2 regions of the Pseudoduganella rhizocola genome follow, and region 1 is predicted to be linked to the other one. Evidence: riboswitches for the same ligand, from Rfam matches in the RefSeq annotation. Region 1 holds a riboswitch; the other holds the start of a gene.
What was found. Region 1 has a riboswitch for thiamine pyrophosphate ahead of ACJRPG_RS13765 (TonB-dependent siderophore receptor). Riboswitches for the same ligand answer to the same signal wherever they lie in the genome.
Positions count from the first base shown of each region.

Region 1 (15,797 bases):
CCCACCCGCAAGGCCTGGACGCGCTGCTGCCGTCGCCGCAGGCGCTGGATGCGATATATGCCGCCACGGAGCTGGGCACCACTGCCAAGCGCATTGCGCTGCTGGACCAGGACGCCGAAGCGCTGGCCAAGTCGAACGACGCCTTCATGCAGCTGGCCGTAAAACTGAACGGCATCGCTTCCTCGCTGGAGGAGCGCACCAAGGAAGTGGAAGGCAACCTGGAAAAGGTGATCCCGCAGTACATGGCAGCCGTGATCGCGTACAAGAAGTCGCAGGGCAAGCCTGTCTATCCGGACGCGAACTCCACGCTGCGCATCACCTACGGCACCGTGTCGCCGTACTCGCCGCGTGACGGCATGAGCAAGGGCCCGTTCACGACCGTGGAAGGCATCGTCGAGAAGCACACCGGCAAGGATCCGTTCGACGCCCCTGCCAAGCTGCTGGAGGCGATCAAGGCCAAGCGCTATGGCCAGTTCAAGGATCCGGTGCTGGGTACCGTTCCGGTGGACTTCCTGTCCAGTGCCGACACCACGGGCGGCAACTCCGGTTCCGCCATCGTAAACAAGCGCGGCGAACTGGTAGGCCTGAACTTCGATTCGACCTATGAGTCGATCACGAAGGACTGGTACTTCGACCGCGACATCACGCGCGCCATCCACCTCGATGTGCGCTACATGCTATGGGTGATGAAGGAAGTCGACCACGCCGATAACCTGCTCAAAGAGATGACAATCAAGTATCCTAAGAAGTAAGCGCAAACAGAAACGGGGCCAAGGCCCCGTTTTTCATTTGCCGATATGCTTGGCGAGAAAGGCTTCCAGCCGGTTATAGACCTCTGATACGTTTTCAGTATCGTAGAATCCGTGCCCCTCATAGTCCACGTAATACCATTCCGGCGGGCGTCCGGCTTTCTCCAGTGCGGCCTTCATCAGGAAGGCATGCTCCTTTGGCGCCGTCTCGTCCTTGCCGCCGTGGATCAGCATCACGGGAATCTTGATGGCATCCGCATGCCGGGTTGGTGATATGCGTTCCAGTTCCTTCTTGTCCTTGCCGAGCGAATCGGCAAAGAACTTGGCCGTCCGCTTGGACGTTTTTGTTTCGTGTTCCTCGTGGACGAGGCCCAGCTCGTACACGCCGGCGTAGCCAATGGCGCATTTGAACAGGTCCGGTTCGCGCTCGGCCAGGCGCAGCGCCGCATAGCCGCCGAAGCTGCCGCCATACACGCACATTCGCTTTCCGTCCACCACGCCTTGTGCAACCACGTGCCGCGTGCCGTCCACCAGGTCATCGATGATCTTGTCGCCCCATTGCAGGTAGCCGGCTGTACGGAATGCGTCGCCATGGCCCCCTGAGCCGCGGAAGTTCACTTGCAGCACGGCGTAGCCTCGATTGGCGAGGAACTGCGCTTCAGTGTCGAAATACCAGTCATCGCGCGGGCCGAAAGGACCGCCGTGCGGCAACAGAACCATGGGCAGTTTTTTGCCCGCGCTGTTCAAGGGTTTGGTCAGGTAGCCGTGCAGCGGCAGGCCGTCGCGTGCCGCGAAGCTGATGGGCTGGCGTTCTGCCATCTGCTCCGGCTCGATGTCTTCCATCGCGGTCAGCAGCAGGTCGGCGCCGTTGGTACTGCGGTTATACAGGTAGTAGCTGCCCGGATCGCGGTCGCTGGAAACCTTGAACAGCAGTTTGCTGCCGTCATCCGTGAAGTCGACGAAGCGCACAACGCTGTCGGGGAATTGCGCGCTGAGCAGTTTGTGCAGCTTCGATTCCGCGTCCGTTTCGTCGAAGTAGATAACGCGGGGCCGGCCGACGCTGGTAATGGCGGCAATCGGGATATCGCGCCGGCTGCCGCTCATTGTGATCCATATGCTGTTCGCGCCGTCGGCAGCGATCACCTTGCGTTCACCCGTCGCGATATTTTCACGCACGATGGTATCCGGGCCGCCGTTTGCGGAATGCGTGCCGATGAATTCCTGGTTGTTTGCAGTGATATAGAGCGGACGCAGCGAGCTGCCAACCCGCTTGCCGTCTTCCCGGTTCCACTTGGCCGCCGCCGCGTCGTACCGGTACAGCATGAACAGGTTGTCCTGGTCATAGCCGAAGGCGAAAGCAGGCACGCCATCGTTCCGCACGGTAAATTGCATGCCGCGGTAGGGGAGCATGGCCTTCTGCTTGCGGATCCCGCTCAGCGTATCGACATCGAGGAGCTCGCTGTGCTCCGTGCGCCAGAGGCGGGTGCCGAGCATCAGCGTGTTATTGCGCACAAGGGGGATGTCGGCAATGTAGGCGAAACCATAGTCGTCGCCATAGCGGGTGGGATTCCTGCCATACTGGAGATAGTCATAGCCGTACAGGTATTCCTGCCGGCTACCGTCGTAGTTCATGGCGACGATCTCCCCGGTCAGCTGGGGCACCTCGCGCGAACCCACTTCGAGCGCCTTGGTAACGACAAGCCGGTCATTGCTGACCCAGGTGTAGTAAGCGGGCACTTCAAATATCTTCATGCGCACGGTGGCTTCGATTTTCAGCTCAGGCAGGCTGTAGAAGGTAATAGTCGGCACCAGGCGCTTACCTATCTTCATATTGACTGTGACTGCAAGGTGCTTCCCATCCGGCGACATCCGGGGCTGCGAGAACTGGTCGAATTTGGCGAATGCCGACACCGGGACTTTCACCGGCGCCGTTTGCGCTGCGGCGGTCAATCCGAAGGTGGCGAGCAGGAGCGCAGCCGGCATGTGTTTTTTCATGAAGGTACCCGTTATTGTTGATAACAGAAATCTATCACCCTGGAAAATGTTTATCTACTGCAATATTTGGAGAGAATTTGTGCTGCGTGGCATAATCCGGCGTCCTTCCCCATCGCGCCCATGAACGAATCCCTGACCCTGTTCGGCCTGTCCACCACACCGCTGGAACTGATCTCTTTCGCGCTCTCCGTCGCCGTGGTCTGGCTGAATATCCGCCAGAACCACTGGGCCTGGCTGTTCGCCATCGTTTCCTCGGCCACCTACGGCGTGGTGTTCTATCGCGCGCGGCTGTATGGCGATATGGCGCTGCAGCTGGTGTTTATCACCGTGTCGGTCTGGGGCTGGTATCAATGGCTGCGCGGCGACGACAGCCACGATCAGCTGCCGGTAACGGTGCTGGCAAATAAGGGGCGCTGGCTGGCGATTGCCGGTTGGCTGGTTGGCTTCGGCGTGCTGGCCTGGTTCCTCAAGTCCTTTACCGATACCGATGTGCCGCATGCGGACGGCTTCCTCACGGCGGGCAGCCTGGTTGGCCAGCTGCTCCTGTCGCGCAAGAAGCTGGAGAACTGGCATGTGTGGATCGTCGTCGATATCCTCTACGTTGCGCTGTACGTGCACAAAGGCCTGATGCTGACGGCCGTGCTGTATGCGATGTTCGTGGTGATGGCCGCTATCGGCCTCGTGGCCTGGCGCCGCGCGATGCAGGGCGCTCCGGAAGGCCTGGCCGCCGGCGATGCGATGGTGCTCAAGTGAGCGCTGCACCGCTGCGCGTTGCCATCATCGGCAGCGCGTCTTCCGGCAAGACCACGCTGGCCGCCGCCCTGGCCGAACGCTACCGGGCCATCTGGGTGCCCGAGTACCTGCGCGAATTTGTCGACACCGTGCAGCGCGTTCCCGTGGAAGAGGACCAGATTCATATTGCTCAAACGCAAGTGGAGCGTGAGCAGGCGGCAATTGTGCGTGGTGGAAATTTTATTTTCTGCGATACTACACCTCTGATGACGGCGGTCTACAGCAGGCATTATTTCGGCGGCATCCGTCCCGACCTGGAAGCGCTGCTGCAGTCGCGCCATTACGACCTCACGCTGGTGTGCGCCGCCGACCTGCCATGGGTGCCGGACGGCCTGCACCGCGAATCGGAGGACGTAAGCGCCATCATCAACCGCCTGCTGGATGAAGAACTGGAAGCGCGCCGCGTGCAGTACACCCGTGTCAGCGGCCCGCTCGACCAACGCCTGGAACAGGTAGCGAAGGTACTCGGAAAGGAGTAGACGCATGAAGAAGCTGCTCGCCATCGCCAGCTTGCTGCCGCAAGTTGCCAGCGCTGCGACCGGCTACTATCTGGTGTCCGTCTACGATGTCGCCGGCCAGGCTTCCATCGACTACAAATACTGGAATGCCCATTACCGCGACCGCCGCACGGCTATGCCGGAAATCGGCTTCGGCTACGGCGTTACCGAGCGCTGGTACACCGAGGTATATGGCAGCTGGATCCAGTTCAACGGCGAGCGCACACGCTACGTCGGCACCTCCTGGCAGAACGATTTCATGCTCACGCAGGGGCAGTACGATATCGATGCGGCCCTGCACACGCTGGTGGAACGCGGCAAGGACCGCGGCTACAGCGTCGAAATCGGGCCGGTGCTGCAAACCCAGGTCTGGCGCACGCAGATCAACTTCAATGTATTCCTCCAGCGCGAGTTCGATACCGGTACTGCGTCCGATACGGAGCTGGTCTACCAATGGCAGGTGAAGCAGCGCTGGAAGCCCTGGCTGCAGCCCGGCGTGCAGGGCTTCGGTGAAGTAGGGAAGTGGAACGACTGGAAGGGCGTGCACGAACAGTCGCACCGTGTGGGGCCGGCGCTGTTCGGGACTGTGGACGCAGGCCGCCAACAGATCAAGTACGAGGCGGCCTGGCTGCTCGGCAAGAATTCGGACCGCAGGGCGAAGAGCTTCACCATGCGGGTCCAGTACATCTTCTAGAAGAACAGCTGCGCGGATACGCGGAAGGTGCGTTCCGCGCCCGGGAACAGGTAGCCGCCCAGGTCCGGCGTCACGTCGCGCCAGTAGAAGCGGTCCAGCGCATTGCGTACCTGCGCGCGCACCACCAGCGGCATGCCCGCCACTTTCGTCGAGTACGAACCGCCCAGGTTCAGCACATGGTACTTCGGCACCATGACCGTGTTCTGCTCATCGAATGCCTTCTTGCCCGTGAACTGCCAGTCGCCGCCGACTTTCAGGCCAGGCAGCTGCGGCACGCTGTATTCCGCGAACAGGGTCGATTTCACGGCCGGCACGTTGGTCACGCGTTTGCCGTCGTAGAAGGAGAGGCCGGTACCGCTTTGCTCCGTATGCAGCGCGGTGGCCGATGCACCGACCAGCAGTTCGCGCGTGAGCTTGCCCTGTGCCGAGAACTCGATGCCGCGGTGGCGCGCTTCGCCGTTGCGAACGAAAGTGTTGGAGGCATCGGTGTATTCCAGGCCCTTGTCGATCTGGTACAGGGCGGCGGCATAGCTGATGCCGGAGACCTCGGCCTTGGCGCCGAATTCCACCTGCTTCGATTTGCCCGGCGCCAGCGCGCGGTTCTGGTTGGTGGTTTCGATCGGCGCGATGCCACCATGTTCCAGGCCTTGTGCGTAGGACGCATACAGCGCCACATTGCTGCGCGGGCTGTAGACCAGCGAAACGTTCGGCAGCCAGAAGTTGGCATTCGTCGGCGCCACGTCCACCTCGTTGCGTTTCAGCTTCACATAGCGCGCGCCGGCATGCAGTTTCAGCTCGCTGCTCAAGCCGATGATGTCCTGCACGAATAGCGCGCGTTCGTGGTCGTTGCGGCGCTCGGATACCGGGCCGCTGCTCAGCCCAACCGGCGGCACCACCACAGGATGGTAGATATTGCTCACGCCCGCCCAGTCGTAGAGGTAGTCGCCCCAGTACTCATGGTTCTCGTAGTAGGAGAAGCCGCCGGTGAATTCGTGGCGCAGGGCGCCGGTGGCAAAGCGGCCCTGCAGCATGGCCTGTGCGGCGGCAGGCTTCTTCTTTTCGCCCAGGCTGCGGTAGTCATATACATCGTAGTCGCCGTTCGCGCAGAAGCCAGGGTACAGCTCCTGGGCGCTGCAGCCATAAGGGAAGGCCGTGTAGTCATCGCGCTTGAACAGATGGCGGTTGGCGCTCACGGTGGCCGACCACTCGGAGGAGAACTGGTACTGGAAGCGTGCACCGATATTGCTGCTCTCTGTCTTGACCGGGAAGCTCCAGGGCTGATTGTTCAGCATCGTATCGGCCGGCACGCCGGGCAGCGATACGCCGTTGATGAGCTGGAAGCCGGGCGCGGAGACCTGGGCCTTGTTCTGGTAATCGGCGTCGACCTGCAGCAGGGCCTGCGGCGAAATCTGCCAGTCGAAGGCGCCGGAGATGAAGTTGCGGTGGCCGTCCGCACCCTTGATGTAGGAGCGCAGGCGGTCTGCCGCCACATTGATGCGGTAGCCGAAACGGCGGTCCTCGAAACGGCCGCCGAAATCGGCCTCGCCGTGCAGCGTGCCGCGCTCGCTGACTTCGAACAGGGCGGAACGCTGGGTGCTGCTGGTGGGGCGCTTGGTCACGTAGTTGACGATGCCGCCCGGCGCCGCCACGCCGGCCTGCAGGCCCGACAGGCCTTTCAGCACTTCGATGGCCTCCTTGTTTTCCAGAGGAATCTGGGTGTCGGCGGAGATCGGCAGGCCGTCCTTGCGGTAGCTGTTGGCGTTATTCAGCTTGAAGCCGCGGATCGAGAACTGCTCGGCATAGCCGACGGCGTTGTAGGCGTCGCTGATGCTGGCGTCGTAGCGCGAGGCATCGGTGGTGGTGCGGATGTTCAGCTCCTGCATCTGCTCGCGCGTGATCACGCTGACAGAGGCAGGCGTCTGCAGCAGCGGGGCGTCGGAGAAGCCGGCTACGGAGGCGCGTTCGGCGGCGGTGCGGGTGGCGGTAATCACCACTTCCGCCATCTGCGCCTCATTGGCCTGCGCCACAGCGATGGAAGGGAAGGCTTGTGCGACGGCCAGTGCGGCGGCGCTTGCTGCGAATTTCGTCTTGGTCATGTTGTGCTCTTATGCTTCGGTCGAGCCAACGCGGGGAGAGCACTCAAAGGAGGGAGGATGCAACTTTGCGCTTTCCTTCGCTGGCATTATCCAGATCAGGTACGGAGGGTATCTCTCACCCGGAACATCCAAGTCCCAGGACCCCTAGCGAGGCCGAAGCTTAACACATTTCGTGCGCCGCCTGTTCGCCGCCCTCGCTACACTTGAGAAATGCGCCCCGGCGGCGGACAATGTGCTCATCAGATTTCTACAGGAGACTGCCATGACGCAGGAACACGTCGTCGAGCCACGGGAGGCGCTGAACGCCCAGGTGCTCGACATGCACCGGGCCATAACTTCGCTGATCGGCAAGCTGGAGATGCTGGATACGCAGAATCAGCGTTTTGAAGCCTGCACCGACCCCGAACTCAAGCTGGTGATGGGGTACCAGCGCGACGCCACGCGCAAGCATGTGGCGATGCTGCTGGAATGGGTGCGCCGCCGCGATCCGAAACTGGACAAGGAAATGAAGGAAGCGCTGTTCAAGGCGGGACCGATCGCCGCCCAGTACCACTACGGAGACTGAGACTCCGCAACGGTACGGCGGCAAGGAAAGGATGTGAATGAAGTTGCTGCCGTACCGGGAAGGAAGCCTGTTTGCCGTGCCGCTGAGGAATGGCGGTTATGCCACCGGACTGGTTGCCCGCCTGTCCCCGCAAGGGAAGATCATGCTGGCCTACCTGTTCGGGCCGAAGTTCGAGAAATTGCCCACGCTGGAGCAGGTGCAGGGCCTGCGCGCGAGCGACGCGCTGAAGGCCATCCGCACCGGCGACATGGCGCTCGACAATGGCCGCTGGCCCATCCTCGGCGAGGCCGGGCACTTCGACCGCGCCGACTGGCCGGTGCCTGTCTTCATCCGCCGCGCCGATGCGCTGAAGCGGGCCTGGCGCGCCACCTATTCCGACGACCCGGCCAAGCCGGAAAAAGAAGTCTCCGTGCCCTACGAAACCGAGGGCCTGGAGCTGGATACCCTGTACGGCTACGGTTCCACCGAGCTGCTGCTGACCAAACTGCTGGAGTAAGCCATGTTCGAAGGCGGCTGTTTTTGTGGTGCGGTGCGCTACACAGCGCAGGGGCCGGCTTCGCACAGCACCTTATGCCATTGCAGCATGTGCCGCCGCATCGCGGGCGCGCCCTGCGTGGCCTGGTTCAGCGTGCCGCGCGCCGCGCTGAGCTTCACTGCGGGCCAGCCTGCCATCTTCCGTTCCAGTCCCGGCGCCGCGCGCGGCTTCTGCGCGCAGTGCGGCACCCAGCTGACCTTCGAGGACGAGCGCGATCCGGAGTGCGTGGACATCACCACGGCCAGCCTGGACGATCCGGAAGCGGCGCCGCCGGCCGACCATACCTATGTGCAGAGCCGCCTGCACTGGCTGCACCTGGCCGACGAGCTGCCGCGCTACCTGCGCACGCGTAGCGAAGGCGCGCGCGAGATTCCTTAGCCCGGCGGGGACGCGCAGGCCGCGGCGCGCGACAGCAGCAGCGCGCGTTCGCGTTCGTTCTGCGTCAGCCCTGCGGCGCGCTCGAATTCCGTGCGCGCTTCCCCCAGGCGTCCCAGCTGGAACAGCAGGTGGCCGCGCACACTGGGCAGCAGGTGGTAGTTGCGCAGCGCCGGTTCGTCGAGCAGGGTGTCGGCCAGTTCCAGGCCGGTAGCGGGATCGAAAGCCATGGACAGGGCGACCGCGCGATTCAGTTCGATCACGGGGGAGGGCGCCAGCTGCGCCAGCTCTTCGTACAGGGCCGCAATGCGGTTCCAGTCCGTCTCGTCGGCCTTGCGCGCGCGCGCGTGGCAGGCGGTAATGGCTGCCTGCAGCGCGTAAGGGCCCAGGCTGCGGCCCAGCTTTTCGGCGCGCTCCAGCGCCGCCAGGCCGCGGCGGATCAGCAGCTGGTCCCATTTGGCACGGTCCTGTTCCAGCAGCAGCACGGGCGCGCCCTGCGCATCGGTGCGGGCGCGCTGGCGCGAAGACTGGATCTCCATCAGCGCCACCAGGCCGTGCACTTCCGGCTCCTGCGGCACCAGCTCGGCCAGGATGCGGCCCAGGCGCAGGGCTTCCTCGCACAGGGCGGGGCGCATCCAGTCGGCGCCCGCGCTGGCCGAATAGCCTTCGTTGTAGATAAGGTAAACCACCTGCAGCACGGAGGACAGCCGCTCCACCAGTTCCGCGCCGCGCGGCACTTCAAACGGCACTTGCGCAGCGCTCAGCGTGCGTTTGGCGCGCACGATGCGCTGCGCCACCGTGGGCTCCGGCACCAGGAAGGCGCGCGCAATCTCGTCGGTGGTGAGGCCGCCCAGCAGGCGCAGGGTCAGCGCCACCCGGCCTTCGGTCGGCAGCACGGGATGGCAGGAGATGAAGACCAGGCGCAGCAGGTCGTCGCCGATATTGTCGTCCAGCGTGCGTTCGAGATCGGGCGCCGCGTCCTGCAGCAGGCCTTCGATTTCGTAGGTCAGTTCGGCTTCCTTGTCCTGCTCCAGCTTCTTGTGGCGCAGGTAGTCCAGGGCGCGGTTTTTTGCTGCCGTCATCAGCCAGGCTGCGGGCTTGTCAGGTTCGCCCTGTTCCGGCCAGGTTTCGAGGGCGCTCACCAGCGCTTCCTGCGCCATTTCCTCTGCCAGCCCCACGTCGCGCAGCATGCGCGTGAGCACCGCAATGATCTTCGCGGATTCGATGCGCCAGACAGCGTCCAGCGACCGGTGGATTGCGTTCAAGCGTTCACCACTTCACGCAGCTCCACCTCCATATCGCCGGGGAAGGGGTAGGGGTAGTTGCGCACCCAGTCATAGGCTTCGCTGATATCGGCCACCTGCAGCAGCCAGAAGCCCGCGATCAGTTCCTTGATTTCGGTGAAGGGGCCGTCGATCACGCTCGGCCGGCCGCCGGAGAACTTAACACGGGCGCCCTTGGCCGTGCCCTTCAGGCCATCGCCCGCCATCAGCATGCCGCTCTTCACGCCCGCTTCGTTGGCGGCATTCATGCGGTCGATCACGGCCACCGGCGGTATCACGTCCGCTTCCAGCTGATGGTCGGAGCGCAGCAGCACGATAATGGGCGTGAGCTGCGGAGCGCTTTGGGTATCGATGCCGTGGCAGCCGCCCGGGCAGCCGGTTTCGCGCACTTCCAGCGTGAACTCGCCCTCGCCGTCGGCGCTGGGCCAGCGCCTGGCTTGCTCGATGGCTTCCTGTTTCGACGCCGCTTCGATGACGGTGAAGCCGGCCACCAGTTCGCGCGTATCGGCGAACGGGCCTTTATGGATGCTCCATACCCCGTCGCGCCGGCGCATGCGGACGCCGCGCGCGCTGGGATGCAACCACCGTCCACCCGGCACGGCCGCCCTGAGTTCGGCGGAGGGAAAATCCGCCCGCTCGGTGTGGCGGTCGCCACGGCGCAGAATCATGTAGTGCATTGCATCCCCCTTGTTATCAAGCTGCGTGCTGCGAAGCGGACTTGGCGCGCAGGCGTTCTTCCTGCTCGCGCAGTTCCGGCGTGAACTCGGCGCCGAAGTCATCGGCATCGAAGACCTGGCGGATTTCCAGCTCGTCGCCGTCTTCCATCGGCGCGCGCTTCATCCATTCCTTCACTTCGTCCAGCGACTTGCCCTGGATGAGCCAGAAGCCGGCGATCAGTTCCTTCGCTTCGGTGAAGGGACCGTCAATCACCTGGCGCTCCTTGCCGAAGCGGATGCGTGCGCCGCGCGAGCTGGGGTGCAGGCCTTCGCCAGCCAGCATGATACCGGCGTTCACCAGCTCTTCGTTGAATTTGCCCATCGCCGTCAGCTGCTCGGTGGTTGGCATGACGCCCGCTTCGGTATCGGCGTTGGCTTTTACAATGACCATGAATCGCATGTCCGTTCTCCTTATTTCTGGCAGTCGTGGGGCATCGAGGCGGCAGCGGCGGTGGCTTCTTCGATCGACACGTCGCGCTGGTGGGTGGCGATGGACCACATATGACCGTAAGGGTCCTGCAGCACGCCATAGCGGTCGCCCCAGAACATGTCGGCCAGCGGCATGCGCACTTCGGCGCCGGCGCCGATGGCACGGGCGAAGGCCGCGTCGGCGTCTTCCACGTAGTGGTGCAGGGTGACTGGCGAGCCTTTCAGCGTACTCGGGCTGTAGGCATGCATTTCGGGGAATTCGTCGACCAGCATCAGGAAGGAATCGCCGATCTTGATCATGGCGTGCATCAGTTTGCCGCTGCCGTCCGGCACCGGCATGCGGGCGCATTCGATGGCGCCGAAGGCCTTCTTGTAGAACTCGATTGCGTCAGCCGCGCCCTTGCAGACAATGTGCGGGGTCAGCGAATGCATGCCCTCTGGAATCTTCTGAACCATGGTGTCTCTCCTTGTGGATTAGGGAAGCGCAAACTGCGCCGCCATATTCCCACGACGCGCGGGAAAACTCCAGATCGACACCAATCGAAAAATATTTTTGGTTTTTTTCAGGCGGCGTTCAGGACAATGCGGATGATGAGGCCGCCGCCTTCACGGTTGCGCAAGAGCAATTCGGCCTCATGCTTCTGCAGCACCCGCTCCACGATGGCCAGGCCGAGCCCGGCGCCATTGGCTTGGCTGCGTGCCGTGTCCAGCCGGGTGAAGGGTTTCAGCAGCTGGGTCAGCTGGTCTTCCGGCACCCCCACGCCATGGTCCTGGAATTCGATGATGACCTGGCGGCCCTTGAGGGTGCAATGGATATCGATCTCGGCGAGGTCGGTGCCCGGCGTTTTGCCGTAGCGCCGCGCGTTTTCCACCAGGTTGTTGAAGACCCGTTTCAGGTCGGTGGCATTGCCCATCACCTGGGCTCCTTCGCACAGGCCGGTCTGCACCCACACGTCCGGCAGGCGGGTGGCCTCGTGCGCCACTTCTTCCAGCATGGCGGAGACGTCCAGCAGCAGGAAGCTGGTCTGCTCGGTGGGTTTGGCGTAGTCCAGGAACTGGGCGATGATGGCGTCCATCTGCGCGATATCGGACTGCATGCCTTCACGCGCCTCCGGCGACAGCTCGGCCATCTCCACTTCCAGCTGCATGCGCGCCAGCGGTGTGCGCAGGTCGTGCGAAATGCCGGCCAGGATCACGGCGCGGTCGGATTCCACCCGCTGCAGGTCGTCCACCATCTGGTTGAAGCTGCGGTTGGCCAGGCGCACCTCTTCCGGGCCTTTTTCCGGCAGCGGGTCGGGGCGGGCGCCGCGGGCAATTTCACGCGCGGCATGGGTGAGCCGCTTCAGCGGCAGGTTGATCAGGCCCGAGATCAGCGCCGCGCCAAGGAGGGACACCAGCGATACCACGCCGGCCCAGCCCAGCCACTGCACGCCGGTCAGGCTGGTGATGCGTTCGCGTTCCAGCATCAGCCAGTAGGCGTCGTCCTCGATCTTGAAACTGACCCAAAAGCCGCGCTGGCCGTTGACCCGCGAGGAGAAACGGGTGTCGGCGCCCAGCGTGGCCTTGACCCGGGCCTGGATCAGTTTCATCAGTTCCGTGTCCGGCGGCGGCTCCACCTCGTCATCGTCCTCCAGCGAGAACACGCGGATGCCTTCATTCGACACCAGTTCGATCAGCAGTTCGCGCCGCAGGTCGGGCGCGGAGTGGGTGAGGGCGGCGCGGGTGATGGTGACGACGGAAATGACCTGGGCGGCCACCTGCTGCGCCTGCGGCTCGCGCTGCACCACGCTGATCATGCCGATCCAGGACGCCATGCTCAGCGTGGTCAGCACGCCGAGCAGCAGGAAGGTGCGCCAGAACAGGCCGCCCTTCGGCCGCCCGAAGCGGAAATTAAACGGCATGGTGCGGAATCAGCGCGGCTGGCCCTCGGGAATGAAGACGTAGCCCAGGCCCCACACGGTCTGGATATACAACGGGCTGGAAGGGTCGGGCTCGATCAGCTTGCGCAGGCGGGAAATCTGCACGTCCAGGCTGCGGTCGAACACCTCGTATTCGCGGCCACGGGCCAGTTCCATCAGTTTTTCGCGCGACAGGGGCTGGCGCGCATGGCGCGCGAACACCTTGAGCACCGAGAATTCGCCGGTGGTCAGGGGCACGGTTTCGCCGTTCTTTTTGAGCGTGCGGGTGCCCAGGTCCAGCACGAACTGGCCAAATTCGAAGGTCTGCGGGGTTTCCGACGGCGCGCCCGGAATCTCGTCCGGCGCCTTGCGGCGCAGCACGGCGCCGATGCGGGCCACCAGTTCGCGCGGGTTGAAGGGCTTGGGCAGGTAGTCGTCGGCGCCCATTTCGAGGCCGACAATGCGGTCGACGTCCTCGCCCTTGGCGGTCAGCATGATAATAGGGGTCTGGTCGCCCGCGCCGCGCAGGCGGCGGCAGATGGACAGGCCGTCCTCGCCGGGCAGCATCAGGTCCAGCACCAGCAGGTCATAGCGTTCGCGCAGCCACAGCTTGTTCATGGCGGTCGCATTTTCGGCGGTGAATACGTTGAACCCCTGCTCGGTGAGGTAGCGGCGCAGCAGGTCGCGCAGGCGCACGTCGTCGTCCACTACCATGATCTTGGCCTGGTGGCCATTCTGGTTGCCGGGGGTGTTGTTCGATTCTGTCGATGTCGTAGTCATGAGGCTGTCGGAATTGTCAGAATTATGTCGCTATGGTAACGTCATAATGCTTTACGAGGCGCATCGGTGCAAAGTCATTACAAAGTGTTACAAACTTTACCCCCTGCGTCTTACTCTCATAGGGAATCGCGCATACACTTTGGTTATGGCAGTAAAGCTTATACCGAGTGCATTGAAGAGGATGAAAATGGGCAAATCGATCAACAAACTGGACTGGGCGAAGGACGCGCGAGCGTCGGCACGCGCCGGCGCCGGCGCGTTGGCCGTTTTCTGCGCGCTGCTGATGGCGGCGCCGGCCCATGCCGATCCACAAAGCGGGCAGGGTGCACGCCGCGACGAAGGCCAGGCCGGTTCGGCGCAGCCGCAGCGCAATCCGCGCAGCTTCCGCGATTCGCGCTGGGGCGATGAGCGCGACCCGCGCTCCTTTGAAGCGCGGGCCGAGGAACAGCGCCGCATGATGCAGGAAAATGCCAATAATGCGGAAATGAACCGCCGCATGAACCGCATGTCGGCCGACGAGCGCCGTGACCTGCGCCGCCAGATCAACGAAATGGGCGCCGAAGTCTATTCGACAACGCCGCGCCGCTAAGTCTGCAGCGCAGGGAGAACAAATGGGGCCGGATGGCCCCATTTGACCTTTCGGATTTCAAATTTCTGCTACCTTCCCTGCTGGAACATGTTACGCTAGTTAATAAATTAAAATGAGGCGATAGCGATTATGCAACGAAAGTGTGTCATGATCGGCTGAGGGAATGGTGAACGTGTTAAATAAGGCTGGGGCGGGCGAGGTTCCGGCAGGCGGAACGGGCACGCCTGCGGTGGTACAGCGTACGGACGGCGTGTATTTTCGCGCCGACGCCGACCTCGCCTCGCGCCAGGCTGCGGTCAACCAGCTGTTCCAGGCGCACGCCTATTTCACGGGCATCGACTACGGTGTCTTTATCCGCATGCTGTACGAGGCCGGCCCCGAGCTGCCGCCGGCGCAGCGCGACAAACCCCTGGTGCGCTTTGCCGACGCCGTGGCGCCATTCCCCGAGCAGCGCCGCGGGCTGTACAAGTCCGTGCGCATTATCGCCGGTGAAGCCGAATACTATTTCGAGCCGGTCTACCTGAATGCGGGGGGCGCCGACGAAGAGGAGTCGGCCCTCGACTTCGATGAATTCGTGGCCGATATGTGGGAGAAGGGCATCCGCTTCGGCATCGATGCGCCCGCCGTGCGCGCGGCGATCGAGGAAGGCAAGGCCACCCGCCTGACCGTGGCGCGGCGCCTCAGCCCCACCAATGGCCAGGACGCGATGATCGTCGAGGTCTCGCAGAAAATCCACCGCTCGAATGCGCCGAAGGAAATGGCCAATGGCCGCTTCGACCTGCACACCTTCCAGAACCGCTTTCCGCAGGTAGCGGCGCACACGCCGCTGCTGAAAAAGCAGGCGCGCGTGCTGGGCAGCCGGGGCTTCGAGCTGTCCGGCATTCCCGTCGAACCGCCGCTGCCTGAGGATACCGAGCTGAATGGCGTGGCCGGGCCGGGCACCGTGATCCAGCACCTGGCGGGAGAGGACTACCTGGTGTCGGCCGTCGAGGGCTTCATCAACGTGGACCGGCGCAGCAAGCGCATCTCCATCGGCCCCAAGATCATCAGCCGCGAGGGCGTGAGCGTGCGCACCACCGGCAACCTGCAGCTGTCCGGCGAGTACGAGGAATTCGGCGAGGTACAGGAAGGCCGCATTGTGGACGGCTTCAATATCACCATCCACAACGACGTGTACGGCAAGATCGTGTCGCGCGGCGGCACCATCTGGCTGAAGCAGAACCTGATGGGCGGCTCGGCCACCAATAGCGAAGGCCAGATCCAGGTGGGCGGCGTGGTGTCCAACTCGGTGGTGCATGTGAAGCTGGGCGAGGTGGTGCTGAATACCGCGCAAAGCAGCGTGATCACGGCGCCGCGCGTCGTGATCAACGAAGCGGTCAATTGCGAGATCGTGGCCGATGAAGTGGTGATCGGCACTGCCAGCGGCTGCGCCATCGCGGCCCGCAATATACGCATCGAGGGCGCCGGCCCGCGCAAGCAGAGCGAAATGTTGCTGTTTGCCCTGGTGCCCGATACCTCGAAGTTCGACCAGAACCTGCAGGAACTTACGATTCGCATGGCGCAGGCGGACGCCAACGCAAAAAAGCTCAAGGTGCAGGTGGATACCATCACGGCCCAGCAGGACGTGCGCAGCTACCTGACCCTCGCCACCAAGGTGCGCAAGCAGGAGGTGACGCTGACCGCGGAGCAGCTGCCCCTGTTCCAGAAAATGGCGGCGCAGGTGGGGCCGGCGCTGAAGGAAGTGGCGCGCCTTTCGGTCGCCGTCAAGGAAGCGGAGAGCCAGCGCAAGGTGCTGGAAGAGCAG
Region 1 covers NZ_JBJQIK030000005.1:169,230-185,026, forward strand. Annotated here, with positions in the region: gene ACJRPG_RS13740 (S46 family peptidase) at 1-752, shown strand, start outside; gene ACJRPG_RS13745 (alpha/beta hydrolase family protein) at 786-2,744, opposite strand; gene pnuC (nicotinamide riboside transporter PnuC) at 2,865-3,497, shown strand; gene ACJRPG_RS13755 (AAA family ATPase) at 3,494-4,015, shown strand; gene ACJRPG_RS13760 (hypothetical protein) at 4,020-4,727, shown strand; gene ACJRPG_RS13765 (TonB-dependent siderophore receptor) at 4,724-6,823, opposite strand; TPP riboswitch at 6,879-6,979, opposite strand; gene ACJRPG_RS13770 (ferritin family protein) at 7,086-7,388, shown strand; gene ACJRPG_RS13775 (Imm26 family immunity protein) at 7,426-7,884, shown strand; gene ACJRPG_RS13780 (GFA family protein) at 7,888-8,301, shown strand; gene ACJRPG_RS13785 (RNA polymerase sigma factor) at 8,298-9,563, opposite strand; gene ACJRPG_RS13790 (YciI family protein) at 9,560-10,258, opposite strand; gene ACJRPG_RS13795 (YciI family protein) at 10,275-10,697, opposite strand; gene ACJRPG_RS13800 (VOC family protein) at 10,709-11,182, opposite strand; gene ACJRPG_RS13805 (sensor histidine kinase family protein) at 11,290-12,627, opposite strand; gene ompR (osmolarity response regulator transcription factor OmpR) at 12,637-13,404, opposite strand; gene ACJRPG_RS13815 (hypothetical protein) at 13,592-13,993, shown strand; gene ACJRPG_RS13820 (flagellar assembly protein A) at 14,166-15,797, shown strand, end outside.

Region 2 (15,797 bases), on a different contig from region 1:
GCGTTCCAGTCCCGCATGGCGCCAGCGGTTCACGACCACGCTGCCGCCATCGTGGCCGCCGGTCTGCAGCACATGGGGCACCGTGTCCACGGCGCCGCCCAGCGCCGCGGCTTCAATGCTGTTCGGCGTGAGCAGCATGGCGTGCGGCAGCAGCAGCCGCAGTGCCTCCAGCGCGCTGCCGCGTGCCAGCGGATCGCCCTTGCCGCTGGCGAGCACGGGATCGACGACGACCGGCAAGCATCGCCGCACGGCAGTGGCAGGCAGCGCCCCGCGCGCGCGCGCCGCGCCATGCTGTGCCGTGCCGCCGGGCTGTGGGACGCCCGCGGGGGAGGCTGCGGGCGCTGCGGCAGGCTGCGTGTATGCGGACGATGGACCGCCGGCTTGCATGGCTGCCGGCAGCGCACGCAGCTCGGCGATCAGGGCCGCGATGGCCGCGGCGTTGGCGGCGCTGCCGGGGATGCCGACCTTCACCGCGGCGATCTCGCAGGACGCGATCAGGGCCCGCGCCTGCCGCCGCAGCAGCGCGGGGTCGACCGGCGCCACTTCCTGCACGCGGTTATTGTCCTGCACCGTCAGCGCCGTCACCACGCACAGCGCATGCGCGCCAAGCGCGGTAATCGCCTGCATGTCCGCCGCAATGCCCGCCCCGCCGGACGGGTCGTGGCCGGCGAACACCAGCACGCAGGGCCGCGTGCTCATTGCGCGCAGCCTCCGCACGCCGCGCCAGCCGCTGCCGGGCGGCGCAAGCCGGCGGCGCTCATGCCACGCGCCCGGTCATTGGCGACGAGGGCGAGGCGGCGAAGCGGCGCGGCATGCGGCCTGCAAGGAAAGCCTCCCTGCCCGCCTGCACGGCCAGCTTCATGGCGCGTGCCATGCGCACCGGGTCGCGCGCGCCCGCGATGGCGGAGTTCATCAGCACCCCGTCGCAGCCGAGCTCCATAGCAATCGCGGCATCCGACGCGGTGCCCACGCCCGCATCCACCAGCACCGGCACCTTGGCCTGTTCGATAATCAGCGACAGGTTCCAGGGATTCAGTATGCCCATGCCGGAGCCGATCAGCGATGCCAGCGGCATCACGGCGACGCAGCCGATATCCTCCAGCATGCGGGCCTGGATCGGGTCGTCGCTGCAGTAGACCATCACGTCGAAACCGTCCTTCACCAGGGTCTCGGCCGCAAGCAGCGTTTCCGGCATATTCGGGAACAGCGTCTTGTCGTCGCCCAGCACTTCCAGCTTTACCAGCTTCTGGCCGTTCAGCAGTTCGCGGCCCAGCTGCAGGGTATAGACCGCATCGCGCGCGCGGTAGCAGCCCGCCGTATTCGGCAGCACCGTGATGCCCTGCGGGAGCACGTCGAGCAGGCTGGGGGCGTTCGGATCCTGCCCGATGTTTACGCGGCGGATCGCCACGGTAATGATCTCGGCGCCCGAGGCATCGGTGGCGGCGCGCGTTTCGGCCAGGTCCTGGTATTTGCCGCTGCCCACCAGCAGGCGCGAACCGTATTCCTTGCCTGCGATCGTCAACACATCTTTTTTCATCGTCATTTTTATTCTCCTGTCAGCCGCCGCCAATGGCGCGCACAATATCGATCCTGTCTTCTGCCTGCAGCACGTAGCCCGCCCAGCGCTGGCGCGGCACGACCTCGCGGTTGACGGCCAGCGCCAGCGCCTGGCCCGCCAATGCCAGCGACTCCATCAGGTCCTGCAGATCCTGGCCGCGCGGGATACTGCGCGTTTCGCCGTTCAATACAATGGGTATCATGGCCGGCCTCACAGCTTGCGATACAGCTCGCCACCGCTGCGGCGGAACTCCACGGCCTTTTCGCGCATGCCTTCGGCTGCCGCGGCGCGCACCTCCTGCGTGATCTTCATTGAGCAGAAATGCGGGCCGCACATGGAGCAGAAATGCGCCACCTTGGCGGAGTCCTTGGGCAGGGTCTCATCGTGGAACTGGCGGGCCTTGTCGGGATCGAGGCCCAGGTTGAACTGGTCTTCCCAGCGGAATTCGAAGCGCGCCTTGGACAGGGCGTTGTCGCGGATCTGCGCGCCGGGATGCCCCTTCGCCAGGTCGGCCGCATGGGCCGCGATCTTGTAGGTGATGATGCCCTCTTTCACATCGTCCTTGTCCGGCAGGCCAAGGTGCTCCTTTGGCGTCACGTAGCACAGCATGGCGGTGCCGTACCAGCCGATCTGCGCGGCGCCGATGCCGGAAGTGATATGGTCGTAGCCGGGTGCGATATCGGTGGTCAGCGGGCCAAGCGTGTAGAACGGCGCCTCATCGCACTGCTCCAGCTGCAGCGTCATGTTCTCGCGGATCAGCTGCATGGGCACATGGCCCGGCCCTTCGATCATCACCTGCACATCGTGCTTCCACGCCACCTGCGTCAGCTCGCCGAGCGTGCGCAGCTCGCCCAGCTGGGCTTCGTCGTTCGCGTCGTAGATCGAACCGGGACGCAGGCCATCGCCCAGGCTGAAGGACACGTCGTAGGCCTTCATGATTTCGCAGATCTCCTCGAAATGCGTGTACAGGAAATTCTCGCGGTGGTGCGCCAGGCACCACTTGGCCATGATGGAGCCGCCGCGCGACACGATGCCCGTCAGGCGCTTCGCCGTCAGCGGCACGTAGCGCAGCAGCACGCCGGCATGGATGGTGAAGTAGTCGACGCCCTGCTCCGCCTGTTCGACCAACGTGTCGCGTAAGATTTCCCACGTGAGGTCCTCGGCCTTGCCGTTCACCTTCTCCAGCGCCTGGTAGATCGGCACCGTGCCGATCGGCACCGGCGAGTTCCGCACGATCCATTCGCGCGTTTCGTGGATATGCTTGCCGGTAGAGAGGTCCATCACCGTGTCGCCGCCCCAGCGGATGGCCCAGGTCATTTTCTCCACTTCCTCGCCGATGGATGAAGTGACCGCCGAATTGCCGATATTGGCGTTCACCTTCACAAGGAAGTTGCGGCCGATGATCATCGGTTCCGATTCCGGGTGGTTGATATTGGCGGGAATGATGGCGCGGCCGCGCGCCACTTCCTCACGCACGAATTCCGGCGTGATTTCCGCCGGAATCGCGGCGCCGAAGGACTGGCCCGGATGCTGGCGCTCCAGCATCGCCGCCATACGCTCTCCCATCGGGCCGCTGGCCTTCAGCGAGGCCACATATTCCCGGCGGCGCAGGTTTTCGCGGATGGCCACGAATTCCATTTCCGGCGTGATGATGCCCTGCCGCGCATAGTGCATCTGCGTGACATTGGCGCCGGCGCGGGCGCGGCGCGGCTTGCGCGCCAGCTCGAAGCGCAATGCGGCCAGCGCGGGATCGGCCAGGCGCGCCTGGCCGAAGTCCGAGGTCGGCCCCGGCAGCTCCCCGGTGTCGCCGCGCTCCGCGATCCATGCCGCGCGCAGCGGCGCGAGGCCGGAACGGATATCGATGCGCGCCTCGGGATCGGTATACGGCCCCGAGGTGTCATACACCGTCACCGGCGGATTGACCTCGTGGCCGAAGGAGGCCGAGGTATCGGACTGGCTGATCTCGCGCATGGGCACGCGCAGATCGGGCCTGCTGCCCTGCACATGAATTTTTCGGGAATTCGGCAGCGGCGCTATCGCGGCGCTGTCGACCTCGGCCGTGGCGGCGAGGAAGGATGGATTGGCGTTCATTTGGCTCCTTTGAAGGCTCAGGAGCCAGCAAAGGAGTTCAGGCGACGCACGCGCAGCACGGCAGGCGTGAAGGCGCGGCGTTTCCACAAGCTTCCCTTCGCTGGCATTACCCAGATCAGGTTCGGAGGGTATTTCTCACCCACACGGCTCGCGCCGTGCAGGACCCCTAGCGTTGCCACCTTGCGGTGGCGCGTGAATTATAACCCCATCAAGTGAGCGCGTGTGGCTGCGGCGCTGATCTATAATCGCCACATGAATGTCACTGTCCTGCGTATTGCGGCGCTGTCGGCGCTGCTGGCTCTCGCCCCTCGCGCCGGCGCGCAGCTGAGCGAGGCCGAAACCGATTCCTTCTACCGCTTCTACCGCGGCCTGCATCCCGAAGTGCGCATGCCGCAGCCGGCTTTCAGCACCGGCGCAGGCACGGGCAAGCGCCAGCTCAGCGCCACGGTCGACGGCAAGGGACAGCGCGCCGTGCTGCCGCTGTGCCGCGCGCCGCGCGAAACCTTCGACTACACGCCGCACGGTCGGCCGGAGCAGCGCTGGCGTCCGCGCGGCGAGCCGCAGCAGGTGATCTGGATCCACCACACGCCACAATGCGGCCAGGTGCCTGATGATGCGGTGCGCCTGCTGGCGCCTGTGGCCGATATGGACGCCCTGCGCCTGCTGCAGCAATACCCCGAACTGCTCGGCAATGCGCGCCTGCTCATGGCAGGCAATACCAGCTGCGCGCCGCTGCGCAACAACGGCTTCCGCCTGACGGGGCTGGACCGCGCGAAGGACGGCCAGAACATCCTGGTCTTCGACAGCTCCCAGGGCGGCTCCGTGCGCATCACCACGCGCAAGTCGCGCAATGAATTCCAGGCCTGGGGCGCCAATTGTGAAGGGCCGCGGCGCGGACGCAAGGGCGGCAAATAGCCCTGCTTACTTCTCGTTGGCGATCTTCTGTACCAGCAGGAAGGCCTGGCGGCCGATGAGCGGCTCGGCTTCGCTGAAGGCTTTCTGGGCCTTCACGAAGGCCGGGCGCTTCATGTCGGCATTCTCCGCTGCCGTGTACTGCGGCTTGGTGTCGACCAGGCTGGCGCGGGAGTTATACATGGCATATACCGCCTTCTGGCCGGCAGGCGTGCGATAGTAGCGTGCCATTTCGGTGGCCGTTTCCGCTGTCACCAGCTGCGACACCGGCACCGCCAGGCGCGAGTAGATGGTTTGCGGTGCAATCTTGTCAACCTTTGCGTTGACCGCCTGGCGCTGCGCGTCGTTTGCGTAGCGGGCCATGCCGGCCTTCATGCGCACCAGTTTTTCGGCCTGCATGGCTTCCAGCAGGCCCTGCACCGCCTGCAGGTGGGCATTGTCCGGCGCCGCAGGGGCGGCCTGCACATTCAGCGACAGTGCCAGGGCGGCAGCAAGTATCCACTTCATTCTCCAACTCCTTATCATTTAAACATGAGGCAGGAGCTTACCATTTAAGGGAATAAGACCCCCGCTCCCTTATAATGGATGTTTTCGCCAAAAATTCACGCCCTATCATGGAATTAGCCAAGTCTTTCGAGCCTGCCGACATTGAACAGTTCTGGCGCAGCGAGTGGGAGAAGCGCGGTTACTACGCCGCGTCGATGGACCTCTCGAAGCCATCCTTCAGCATCCAGCTGCCGCCGCCGAACGTGACCGGCACGCTGCACATGGGCCACGCGTTCAACCAGACCATCATGGACGGCCTGACGCGCTACCACCGCATGCTGGGCCATAACACGGCGTGGATTCCCGGCACCGACCACGCCGGCATCGCCACCCAGATCGTGGTGGAGCGCCAGCTCGACGCACAGAAGATTTCGCGCCATGACCTGGGCCGCGAGAAGTTCATCGAGAAAGTGTGGGAGTGGAAGGAGAAATCCGGCTCCACCATCACCGGCCAGATGCGCCGCCTCGGCACCTCGCCGGACTGGGACCGCGAATACTTCACCATGGACGAGCCGCGCTCGAAAGTGGTGTCCGAAGTCTTCGTGCGCCTGTTCGAACAGGGCCTGATCTACCGCGGCAAGCGCCTGGTGAACTGGGATCCGGTGCTGGGCACCGCCGTTTCCGACCTGGAAGTGGTGTCGGAAGAAGAAGACGGCTCCATGTGGTACATCAAGTACCCGCTGGCCGACGGCAGCGGCTCGCTGACCGTGGCCACCACCCGTCCTGAAACCATGCTGGGCGACGTGGCCGTGGCGGTGGACCCGACCGACGAGCGCTATACGGCGCTGGTGGGCAAGATGCTCAAGCTGCCGCTGTGCGACCGCGAAATCCCGGTCATCGCCGACTCCTATGTGGACAAGGCCTTCGGCACCGGCTGCGTGAAGATCACGCCGGCGCATGACTTCAACGACTATGCCGTGGGCCAGCGCCACCAGCTGCCGATGCCGTCCATCCTCACGCTGGACGCGAAGATCACCGACGACGCGCCGGCCGCCTACCGCGGCATGGACCGCTTCGCGGCGCGCAAGCAGATCGTGGCCGACCTCGAAGCGCAAGGCCTGCTGGAACAGGTCAAGCCGCACAAGCTGATGGTGCCGCGCGGCGACCGTACCGGCGTGGTCATCGAGCCGATGCTGACCGACCAGTGGTTCGTGGCCATGAGCAAGCCGGCGCCGGAAGGCACCTTCAATCCGGGCAAATCGATCGCCGAAGTGGCGCTGGAAAAAGTCGCCAGCGGCGAAATCAAGTTCGTGCCGGAGAACTGGACCACCACCTACAACCAGTGGCTGAACAACATCCAGGACTGGTGCATCTCGCGCCAGCTGTGGTGGGGCCACCAGATTCCCGCCTGGTACGACGCGCAGGGCAATTACTTCGTCGCGCGCGACGAGGCCGAAGCGAAGGCCAAGGCTGCAGCCGCAGGCAGCACCGGTCCGCTGACGCGCGATAACGACGTGCTGGATACCTGGTTCTCGTCCGCGCTGGTGCCCTTCTCCACGCTGGGCTGGCCGAATGAAACGCCGGACCTGAAAGCCTTCCTGCCAAGCTCCGTGCTGGTGACGGGCTTCGACATCATCTTCTTCTGGGTGGCGCGCATGGTCATGATGACGGCGCACTTCACCGGCAAGATCCCGTTCGAGACCGTGTACGTGCACGGCCTGGTGCGCGACTCGCAGGGCCAGAAGATGTCCAAGTCCAAGGGCAATACCCTGGACCCGATCGACCTGATCGACGGTATCGGCATCGATGCGCTGGTGCAGAAACGCACCACGGGCCTGATGAATCCGAAGCAGGCCGAGAAGATCGAAAAGGCCACGCGCAAGGAATTCCCGGAAGGGATTGCGGCCTACGGCACCGACGCGGTGCGCTTCACCATGGCCAGCTACGCCTCGCTGGGCCGCAACATCAACTTCGACCTGGGCCGCGCCGAAGGCTACCGCAACTTCTGCAACAAGCTGTGGAACGCCACCCGCTTCGTGATGATGAATACCGAAGGCAAGGACTGCTCGCCATCGGACGCCGACCTGTCGATGGCCGACAAGTGGATCATCTCCCTGCTGCAGAAGGCCGAGCAGGACGTGGCCAAGGGCTTCGCCGACTACCGCTTCGACAATATCGCCAGCACCATCTACAAGTTCGTGTGGGACGAGTACTGCGACTGGTACCTGGAACTGGCCAAGGTGCAGGTCCAGCAGGGCACGGAAGGCCAGCAGCGCGCCACCCGCCATACCCTGCTGCGCGTGCTGGAGGTGGTGCTGCGCATGGCGCACCCGGTGATCCCGTTCGTGACCGAGGAACTGTGGCAGACCGTTGCCCCGCTGGCCGGCAAAGGCGACAGCGCAGGCAAGTCCATCATGACCCAGCCTTACCCGCTGCCGAACGAGGCCCTGATCAGCGATGAAGCGGAAGCCTGGATCGGCGAGCTGAAAGGCCTGACCGACACCACCCGCAACCTGCGCGGCGAAATGAAGCTGGCGCCGTCCCTGCGCGTGCCGCTGGTCGTGGAAGCCACCGGCGCGGACAAGCAGCGCATGGCTGCCTTCGCACCCTACATCCAGCTGCTGGGCAAGCTGTCCGAAGTGCAGATCGTGGATGTGCTGCCGGAATCGCCGGCCGCCGTGTCCGTGGTGGGCACCACGAAGCTGATGCTGAAAGTGGAAATCGACGTGAAGGCGGAACGCGAGCGCCTGTCCAAGGAAATCGCGCGCCTGCAGGGCGAAATCGCCAAGGCTTCCGGCAAGCTGTCCTCGGAGTCCTTCGTGGCGCGCGCCCCCGCCGCCGTGGTGGAGCAGGAGAAGGAGCGTGTGGCAACCTTCGGCGCCACCCTGGCCAAGATGCAGGAGCAGCTGGCCAAGCTGCCGGCCGAGTAAGCAGGTTCAGGGCGGCAGCCTTCGGGACTGCTGCCCTGATTGACGGCGGCCGCAATTACCGCCACCATGTCGGCATGCAGAATGCCTTACGCCGCCTGATTGCCTGCGCCAGCCTGGCGCTCGCCGCCTCCGCCACGGCCGCTACGGTGGACCGCAACGGCGTGCTCACCCTCTCCCTCTGCATCGAAGAGAACCCCTTCCCTCCCTTTATCTACACGGACCGCGACGGCGCCATTCCCATTCTCATCAAGATGGCGGCGCGCGAGGCCGGCATGAAGGTCGCGTTTCACCGTGCGCCTTACCTGCGCTGCCTGGCGGAGATCAGCTCGGGCCAGGCAGACGGCTACCCGTCCGCTGCCATCGCCAACGTGACGAAAGACCTGGTCTTCCCAAGATCGCCCAAAGCACCGGACGCGGCGCATGCCACCGTCACCACGCGCGTGATGGTGTACCGCCCCAGCGGCAGTACGGTAAATTGGGATGGCAAACAGTTCAGCGGCCTCACGGGGCCTGTGCTGCATGACCGCACCACCGTGCTGGTGGCGCAACGCCTGCAGGCGCTGGGCGTGGCCGCCGACAACAATGCCAAGAACAGCGAGGCCAGTTTCTCGAAGCTGCTGCTCGGCCGCGGCGCGCTGGCCATCAGCTTCGAAGCCAGCGCGGCGCCGCTGATGGCGCAGCCGCGCTACGCGAGCAAGATCGAGATGCTGCCGGTGCCGTTCTATGTGGAGAACTACTATCTCGCGGTCAGCCGCAGCGTGTATGCCGGGCATGGCGCCAAGGTGGACGCGCTGTGGGAGGCCATCGCCCGTGTCAAACATTCGCCGGAGTACGCCGCCGCGACCCGCGACCTGCCGCACTATTAGATCAATACCTCTAACCGGGCCGCAAGTTTGCGCCCCGGCGCACTTCCCTGCGCTACACTTGCCTTCACAAAAACCATATCGGAGGCAAACACAATGCGTCACATCATTCACGCTGCACTCATCGCTGCAAGCGCCCTTTCCGGCGCCGCCTTTGCGGCCGACATGAATTCCCCGGTCGGCCTGTGGAAGAACATCGACGACAAGAGCGGCAAGCCAAAAGCGCTGATCCGCATCAGCGAAGCAAACGGCATCTACCAGGGCAAGATCGAAAAGCTGTTCCGTCCCGCGGACCAGGACCAGAACCCCAAATGCGAGAAATGCGAAGGCGCCGACAAGGGCCAGCCGCTGATCGGCCTCGCCATCATCAAGGACATCAGGAAGGATGACGATGAGTACAGCGGCGGCACCATCATGGATCCGGAAAACGGCAAGACCTACAAGAGCAAGATGAAGCTGGTGGACGGCGGCAAGAAACTGGATGTGCGCGGCTACATCGGCACCCCGCTGCTGGGCCGCTCCCAGACCTGGGTGCGCGAAGAGTAGAAAAAAAATGGGCTCCCCCGGAGGATGAGGGAGCCCTAAATTACAACACTTCCTGCCACTTGGCAGGTGCCATTATGCCGAGATGAGGCGCCCAGTAATTCAGTAAGATTTGGGCAAATTTGTAATCAATTGTCGAAGGGGCAGATGTCCCCTCCCGCGCGGCGCGGCGCTTGATACAATCGCAGTTCAGCTTCCTGTCGACCTGCATGCGATCCCTGTTCTGCTCACTCCTGGCCTGCCTGATCCTGCCCGCATTTGCCGGGCCTTTGCGCGTTGTCACCAGCGACCTGCCGCCGCTGTCGATCGAACAGGGAGCCGGACAACAGGGCGCGCTGGTGGACATCGTCACTGAAGTGGCGCGCCGCGCAGATGTGCCCGTCCAGATCCAGTTCGTGCCGTGGAAGCGCGCGCTCTTTCTGGTTGCCACCGTTCCCAATACCGCCATCTTTCCGCTGACGCGCAACGCCCAGCGCGAGAAAAGCTACCGCTGGATCACACCCCTGCACTACGAGAAGTTTGTTTTTATCGGTGAGGAAGGCCGCGCGCCGGTGACGGATGCCGCAGCGCTCAGGAACCGCCCGGTGGCGATCCTGCGCGGCTCCGTGCAGATAGAGAACCTGAAGAAGCTGGGCTACACCCAGCTGATCGAAACCACCACGGTGCAGGGCGGCCTGCGCCTTGTGAAGCTGGGCATCGCCGATGCGGTGTTCGGCGACCAGGACATCATCAGCGGCACCGCCCACAGCTATTTCCCCGACATGCAGATCACCATCAGCAAGCCGGTGACGAAGGCCGAAACCTGGCTGGGCGGTTCGCCGGATATGGACGATGCAACGGCCGCGCGCCTGCAGGCTGCAATGAAGGCCGTCGTCAAGGACGGCACCTATGCGCGGCTGCTGAAAAACTATGGCTTGCGGGCTCCCCGCTAGGGGCGCTTAACGCGCCGACCTCAGTTCGATCTCGAACAGGCGCGGCCACCGTTTGCCGGTGACGAAGAGACGTTTCTGCTTGCTGTCGTATGCGATGCCGTTCAGGACATTGTCCGAATCCGGCGCTACGCCGGCTTTGGCGGACAGGCCCTTAAGGTCGATCCAGCCGATCACGCGGCCGGTGATGGGATCGATGCGTGCAATGCGGTCGGTCTGCCACACATTGGCGTAGATGATACCGTCCACCCACTCCAGCTCATTGAGTTTTGGCACCGGCTGGCCGTCGGCGGTAACGTGGATGCGGCGCTGCTCCTGCATGGTTGCGGGATCGAGCACGCGGATATAAGGACTGCCGTCGCTCATGTACACGCGCTGGCCATCGCTGGTGAGGCCCCAGCCTTCTCCCTGGTAGCGGAAGGTGGCTTTGGCCTCGAAGCTGGCCGCATCGAGCACGAAGCCGCCCTGGTTCATCCAGGTCAGCGCCATGATGTTGCTGCCGACCAGCGCAATGCCTTCGCCGAACACCTGCTCCGGCAGGTCGCGTTTCTGCAGTACCTTGCCGGTCGCGATGTCCACCTTGCGCACGGAGGACGCGCCGTACTGGCCGGTGCTCTCGTACAGGAAGCCATCCTTGAAGAACAGCCCCTGCGTGAACGCCTGCGCATCGTGCGGATAGCTGTGCTTGACCGTGTAGCCCTGCACCGGCACCGCAGCGCCGGCAATGCCGCCGAGGCAAAGAGAAATCAGCGCGAGCAGCTTACGCATCCCACAGGTCTCCGGTTGGGTTGGTGCGCGGCGGGGTGGCGCCGAAGTGCTGGTAGGCGGCCGGCGTGGCGACCCGGCCGCGCGGGGTGCGCTGCAGGTAGCCTTGCTGGATCAGGTAAGGTTCCAGCACGTCCTCGATGGTGTCCGCCGCTTCCCCGATGGCGGCGGCGAGGTTGCCGATGCCGACCGGACCGCCGCCGAATTTGTACAGCACCGCTTCCAGCAGCTTGCGGTCCATCACGTCAAAGCCCACGCTGTCCACGTCCAGCATGCGCAGCGCGGCATCGGCCACGGCCTTGGTGATATCGCCGTTGCCCTTCACTTCCGCGTAGTCGCGCACGCGGCGCAGCAGGCGGTTGGCGATACGCGGCGTGCCGCGCGCGCGGCGCGCAATTTCCACGGCGCCGCTGTCGTCGATATTCGCCTTCAGCAGCGCGGCGCTGCGGGTGACGATTTTCGCCAGTTCATCGGTGGTGTAGAACTCCAGGCGCGCGACGATGCCGAAGCGGTCGCGCAGCGGGTTGGTCAGCATGCCCGCGCGGGTGGTGGCGCCCACCAGCGTGAAGGGCTGCAGGTCCAGCTTGACCGAGCGCGCCGCAGGGCCTTCGCCGATCATGATGTCGATCTGGTAGTCCTCCAGCGCCGGGTACAGGATCTCCTCGACCACCGGCGACAGGCGGTGGATCTCGTCGATGAACAGCACATCGTTCGCTTCGAGATTGGTGAGGATGGCGGCCAGGTCGCCCGGACGTTCCAGCACGGGGCCGGAAGTCTGGCGCAGGTTCACGCCCATTTCGCGCGCGATGATGTTGGCCAGCGTGGTCTTGCCCAGGCCCGGGGGGCCGAACAGCAGCGTGTGGTCCAGCGCCTCGCTGCGCTTGCGCGCGGCAGAGATGAAGATCTCCAGCTGGTCGCGGATTTTCGACTGCCCGACATATTCATCGAGATGCTTGGGCCGCAACGCGCGCTCGATCGCTTCCTCGTTCGGCGAGGAAGGCGCGGCATCGATGATGCGCTGTTCGGTGAAATTGTCGGTCTGAATGCTCATCACGTGATTCTACCAAGCCTTCGGCCATGGCAGGCGGCTCATTCGCGGAGCGAACGCAGGCTATTTTGCGGCCGGCTTAGCGATTGTCGGGTGCACGCGGTTCACCATCATCAGGGCGGCGGAGCCGAAGTGGGTGTGGTACTCCGCCACCATTTCGCCCTTGATGATGACCGGGTCGGTGGCAACCAGCTTTTTGGCCTCGTCGATGCTGTCCACCGGCAGGATGAAAATGCCGCGCGCGCCATCCACGCCGTCCAGCGGGCCGGCGTAGGCCAGCTTGCCCTGGTCGGCCAGGCGCTGCATGTTGGCGAAGTGGCCGGCGAACATTTCCTTGCGCTCGGCGCCTTCCGGCACCTTGCTGGGGCCGGTGCGCAGGATCACGAGTACGTAGCGGCGCAGGCCGTTGTCATTGGCGCCGAGGGACTTCGCCAGCTCCGCGTCATAGGCGGGCGCCGTTTGCGCCTGGGCGGAAAGCGAGAGGATAGCGAATGCGAGTGCTGCACAGAGCTTGTTCATGGCCGTCTCCTTGTGAAAAAGTTCAGCCCTTGGACAGGGCCTTCAGCGCCTGCTTGATGCCGTCCGAGACGGAGGCGCCGGCCGGCACGGTTTTCAGCGCCAGCAGCGCTTCCTTGTCCGAGTAGCCCAGCGCCAGCAGCGCATTCAGGATATCGGTCTGGGAATCGGCCACCGGATGCGCGCCCGCGCCGATGTCGGCGCCCAGCTTGCCCTTCAGTTCCAGCAGCAGGCGCTCGGCGGTTTTCTTGCCGATGCCGGGCACCTTGACCAGGCGCCCCGCTTCCTGGCGCGTGACCGCCTGCGCCAGGTCGGGAATCGACATGCCGGACAAAATCGACAGCGCGGTGCGCGCGCCGATGCCGCTGATCTTGATGAGCTGGCGGAACACCGCGCGTTCCTCGGCATTGCCGAAGCCGAACAGCAGGTGCGCATCCTCGCGCACGGTGAGGTGGGTATAGAGCACCACGCGCTCGCCGGTACCCGGCAGGTTGTAGAAGGTGCTCATCGGGACGTCGACTTCGTAGCCGACGCCCTGTACGTCCACCAGCAGTTGCGGCGGGTTCTTTTCAAGCAGAACCCCGGAGAGGCGTCCGATCATGGGAATACCTTGGGAAAAAGAGACAGTTTAGCCGACCAGGCGGCCGCGCCGCATGCGCAGGCCGGCGAGGTTCGGCGCGATGTTGCTGATGACGGACAGCGTGGTGTTGCTGTGGGCGTGGCAGATGGCGACGCCCAGCGCGTCGGCGGCGTCGGTGCCGGGCAGGCCGGGCAGCGCCAGCAGGCGCGCGACCATGTCCTGCACCTGCGGCTTGGCGGCGCGGCCGGTGCCGACCACGGCCTGCTTCACCTGCGTGGGCGAGTATTCGGCCACCGACAGGTCATGCGTGACCAGCGCGCAGATCGCCGCGCCGCGGGCCTGGCCCAGCAGCAGCGTGGATTGCGGGTTGACGTTGACGAAGACTTTTTCGATGGCGGCGCAGTCGGGCTGGTAGGTGGCGGCCAGCTGGCTCACGCCGTCGAGGATGATCTTGAGCCTTGCAGGCAGGTCGCCTTCGCCGCTCTTGATGGTGCCGGAGGCGATGTAGCGCAGCTTGCTGCCCTGCTTGTGTATGACGCCGAAGCCTGTGGTGCGCAGGCCGGGGTCGATGCCGAGGATGATCATTGACTGATTGTAGGCAGTCTGCTGCTGGGAGGCAAGCTGACTGTGTTCGGTGGCGGACTGGGAGTTCGGGGACAGACCCTGGTTTCGCTACGCGAAAGCAGGGTCTGTCCCCTCGGCCAACGAATTAGTGGCGGAAGTGGCGGGTGCCGGTGTAGAGCATGACGACGCCGCGCTCGTCGGCGGCGTCGATCACTTCCTGGTCGCGCATCGAGCCGCCCGGCTGGATCACGCAGGTGGCGCCTGCGTCAACCACCACGTCCAGGCCGTCGCGGAAGGGGAAGAAGGCGTCCGACGCCACTACCGAACCGGCCAGCGTCAGGCCTGCATTCTGCGCCTTGATCGAAGCGATGCGCGCCGAATCGATGCGGCTCATCTGGCCCGCGCCCACGCCCAGCGTCATATTGTTGCCGCAGAATACGATGGCGTTCGACTTCACGTACTTCGCCACGCGCCAGGCGAACATCAGGTCCGCCAGCTGCTGCGGGGTCGGCTGCTTCTTCGTCACCACTTTCAGGTCGGCCTGCAGCACGTTCTTCGAGTCGGCCGACTGCACCAGCAGGCCGCCGCCAACGCGCTTGAAGTCCATCGGGTTCACGCCGTCGCCCAGCGGAATCTCCAGCAGGCGCACGTTCTGCTTGGCGGACATGATCTGTTTGGCCTCAGGCGTGAACGAAGGAGCGATCAGCACTTCCACGAACAGCTTGGCCAGTTCGGTGGCCGCCGCCGCATCCACTTCCACATTGAAGGCGATGATGCCGCCGAAAGCGGAGGTCGGGTCGGTCTGCAGCGCGCGCGAGTAAGCCTCGGCGGCGTTGGCGCCCAGCGCCACGCCGCAAGGGTTGGCGTGCTTGACGATCACGCAGGCCGCAGGCTGGCCCATGCCGCCCATGCTCTTCACGCATTCCCATGCCGCGTCGGCGTCGGCGATATTGTTATAGGACAGTTCCTTGCCCTGCAGCTGGCGGTAGTTGGCCAGCGCGCCGGCCACCGGCACGATGTCGCGGTAGAAGGCGGCGCTCTGGTGCGGGTTCTCGCCGTAGCGCATGTCCTGCACTTTCTCGAAGTGCGAATTCAGCGTTTGCGGATAGGCGCTGCGGGTGGCGTGTTCGCGCTCCGGGCCCAGGCTGCTCAGGTAGTTGGCGATGGCGCCGTCGTACTGCGCAGTGTGCGCATACACCTTCTTGGCCAGCATGAAGCGGGTTTCATAGCTCACATAGCCGGGCGCATTGTCGGTGGTCTTCATCTCGGCCAGCACGCGGCCGTAGTCGGACGGGTCGCAGATCACCACCACGTCCTTGTGGTTCTTGGCCGAGGAGCGCAGCATGGCCGGGCCGCCGATGTCGATGTTTTCGATCGCGTCTTCCAGCGAGCACTCGGCTTTGGCCACGGTGGCCTGGAAGGGATACAGGTTCACCACCACCATGTCGATGGTGGGAATGCCATGCTCGTCCAGCTTTGCCATATGCTCCGGGAAGTCGCGGCGGGCCAGGATGCCGCCGTGGACTTTCGGGTGCAGCGTCTTCACGCGGCCGTCCAGCATTTCCGGGAAGCCGGTGTAATCGGCTACTTCGGTAACGGGCACGCCGTTATCGGCCAGCAGCTTGGCGGTGCCGCCGGTGGACAGGATGTTGACGCCCATCGCCGACAGGGCGCGCGCGAAATCGAGCACGCCGGTTTTGTCGGAGACGGAGATGAGAGCTTGTTTGATCATGGCTATCTGGAGGTTGTGAAAATTCTGGTTGTACCGAACCACCGGCCGCAGCGGCCGGTCACAGCCACGCAATAGCCGGACGGAAAAAGAGCCTTACAGCAGGCCGTGTTCCTGTAATTTTTTTCGCAGCGTGTTGCGATTGATACCGAGCATTTGCGCGGCGTGCGACTGGTTGCCGTCGGCACGCGTCATCACCACTTCGAGGATAGGCTTCTCGACCGTCAGCACCACCATGTCGTAGATATTCGAAGCCTGCTGCTCGCCCAGGTCGTTGAAGTAG
Region 2 covers NZ_JBJQIK030000014.1:982-16,778, forward strand. Annotated here, with positions in the region: gene thiD (bifunctional hydroxymethylpyrimidine kinase/phosphomethylpyrimidine kinase) at 1-699, opposite strand, end outside; gene ACJRPG_RS22590 (thiazole synthase) at 758-1,537, opposite strand; gene thiS (sulfur carrier protein ThiS) at 1,557-1,760, opposite strand; gene thiC (phosphomethylpyrimidine synthase ThiC) at 1,769-3,649, opposite strand; TPP riboswitch at 3,725-3,827, opposite strand; gene ACJRPG_RS22605 (hypothetical protein) at 3,902-4,564, shown strand; gene ACJRPG_RS22610 (hypothetical protein) at 4,571-5,068, opposite strand; gene ACJRPG_RS22615 (valine--tRNA ligase) at 5,176-7,977, shown strand; gene ACJRPG_RS22620 (substrate-binding periplasmic protein) at 8,052-8,843, shown strand; gene ACJRPG_RS22625 (DUF2147 domain-containing protein) at 8,937-9,386, shown strand; gene ACJRPG_RS22630 (substrate-binding periplasmic protein) at 9,593-10,315, shown strand; gene ACJRPG_RS22635 (glutaminyl-peptide cyclotransferase) at 10,322-11,080, opposite strand; gene ruvB (Holliday junction branch migration DNA helicase RuvB) at 11,073-12,128, opposite strand; gene ACJRPG_RS22645 (YciI family protein) at 12,189-12,644, opposite strand; gene ruvA (Holliday junction branch migration protein RuvA) at 12,667-13,242, opposite strand; gene ruvC (crossover junction endodeoxyribonuclease RuvC) at 13,270-13,806, opposite strand; gene purH (bifunctional phosphoribosylaminoimidazolecarboxamide formyltransferase/IMP cyclohydrolase) at 13,931-15,517, opposite strand; gene ACJRPG_RS22665 (helix-turn-helix domain-containing protein) at 15,611-15,797, opposite strand, start outside.
Region 2: it holds a riboswitch for thiamine pyrophosphate, as region 1 does, so the genes downstream of both, thiC (phosphomethylpyrimidine synthase ThiC) here and ACJRPG_RS13765 (TonB-dependent siderophore receptor) in region 1, are expected to answer to the same signal.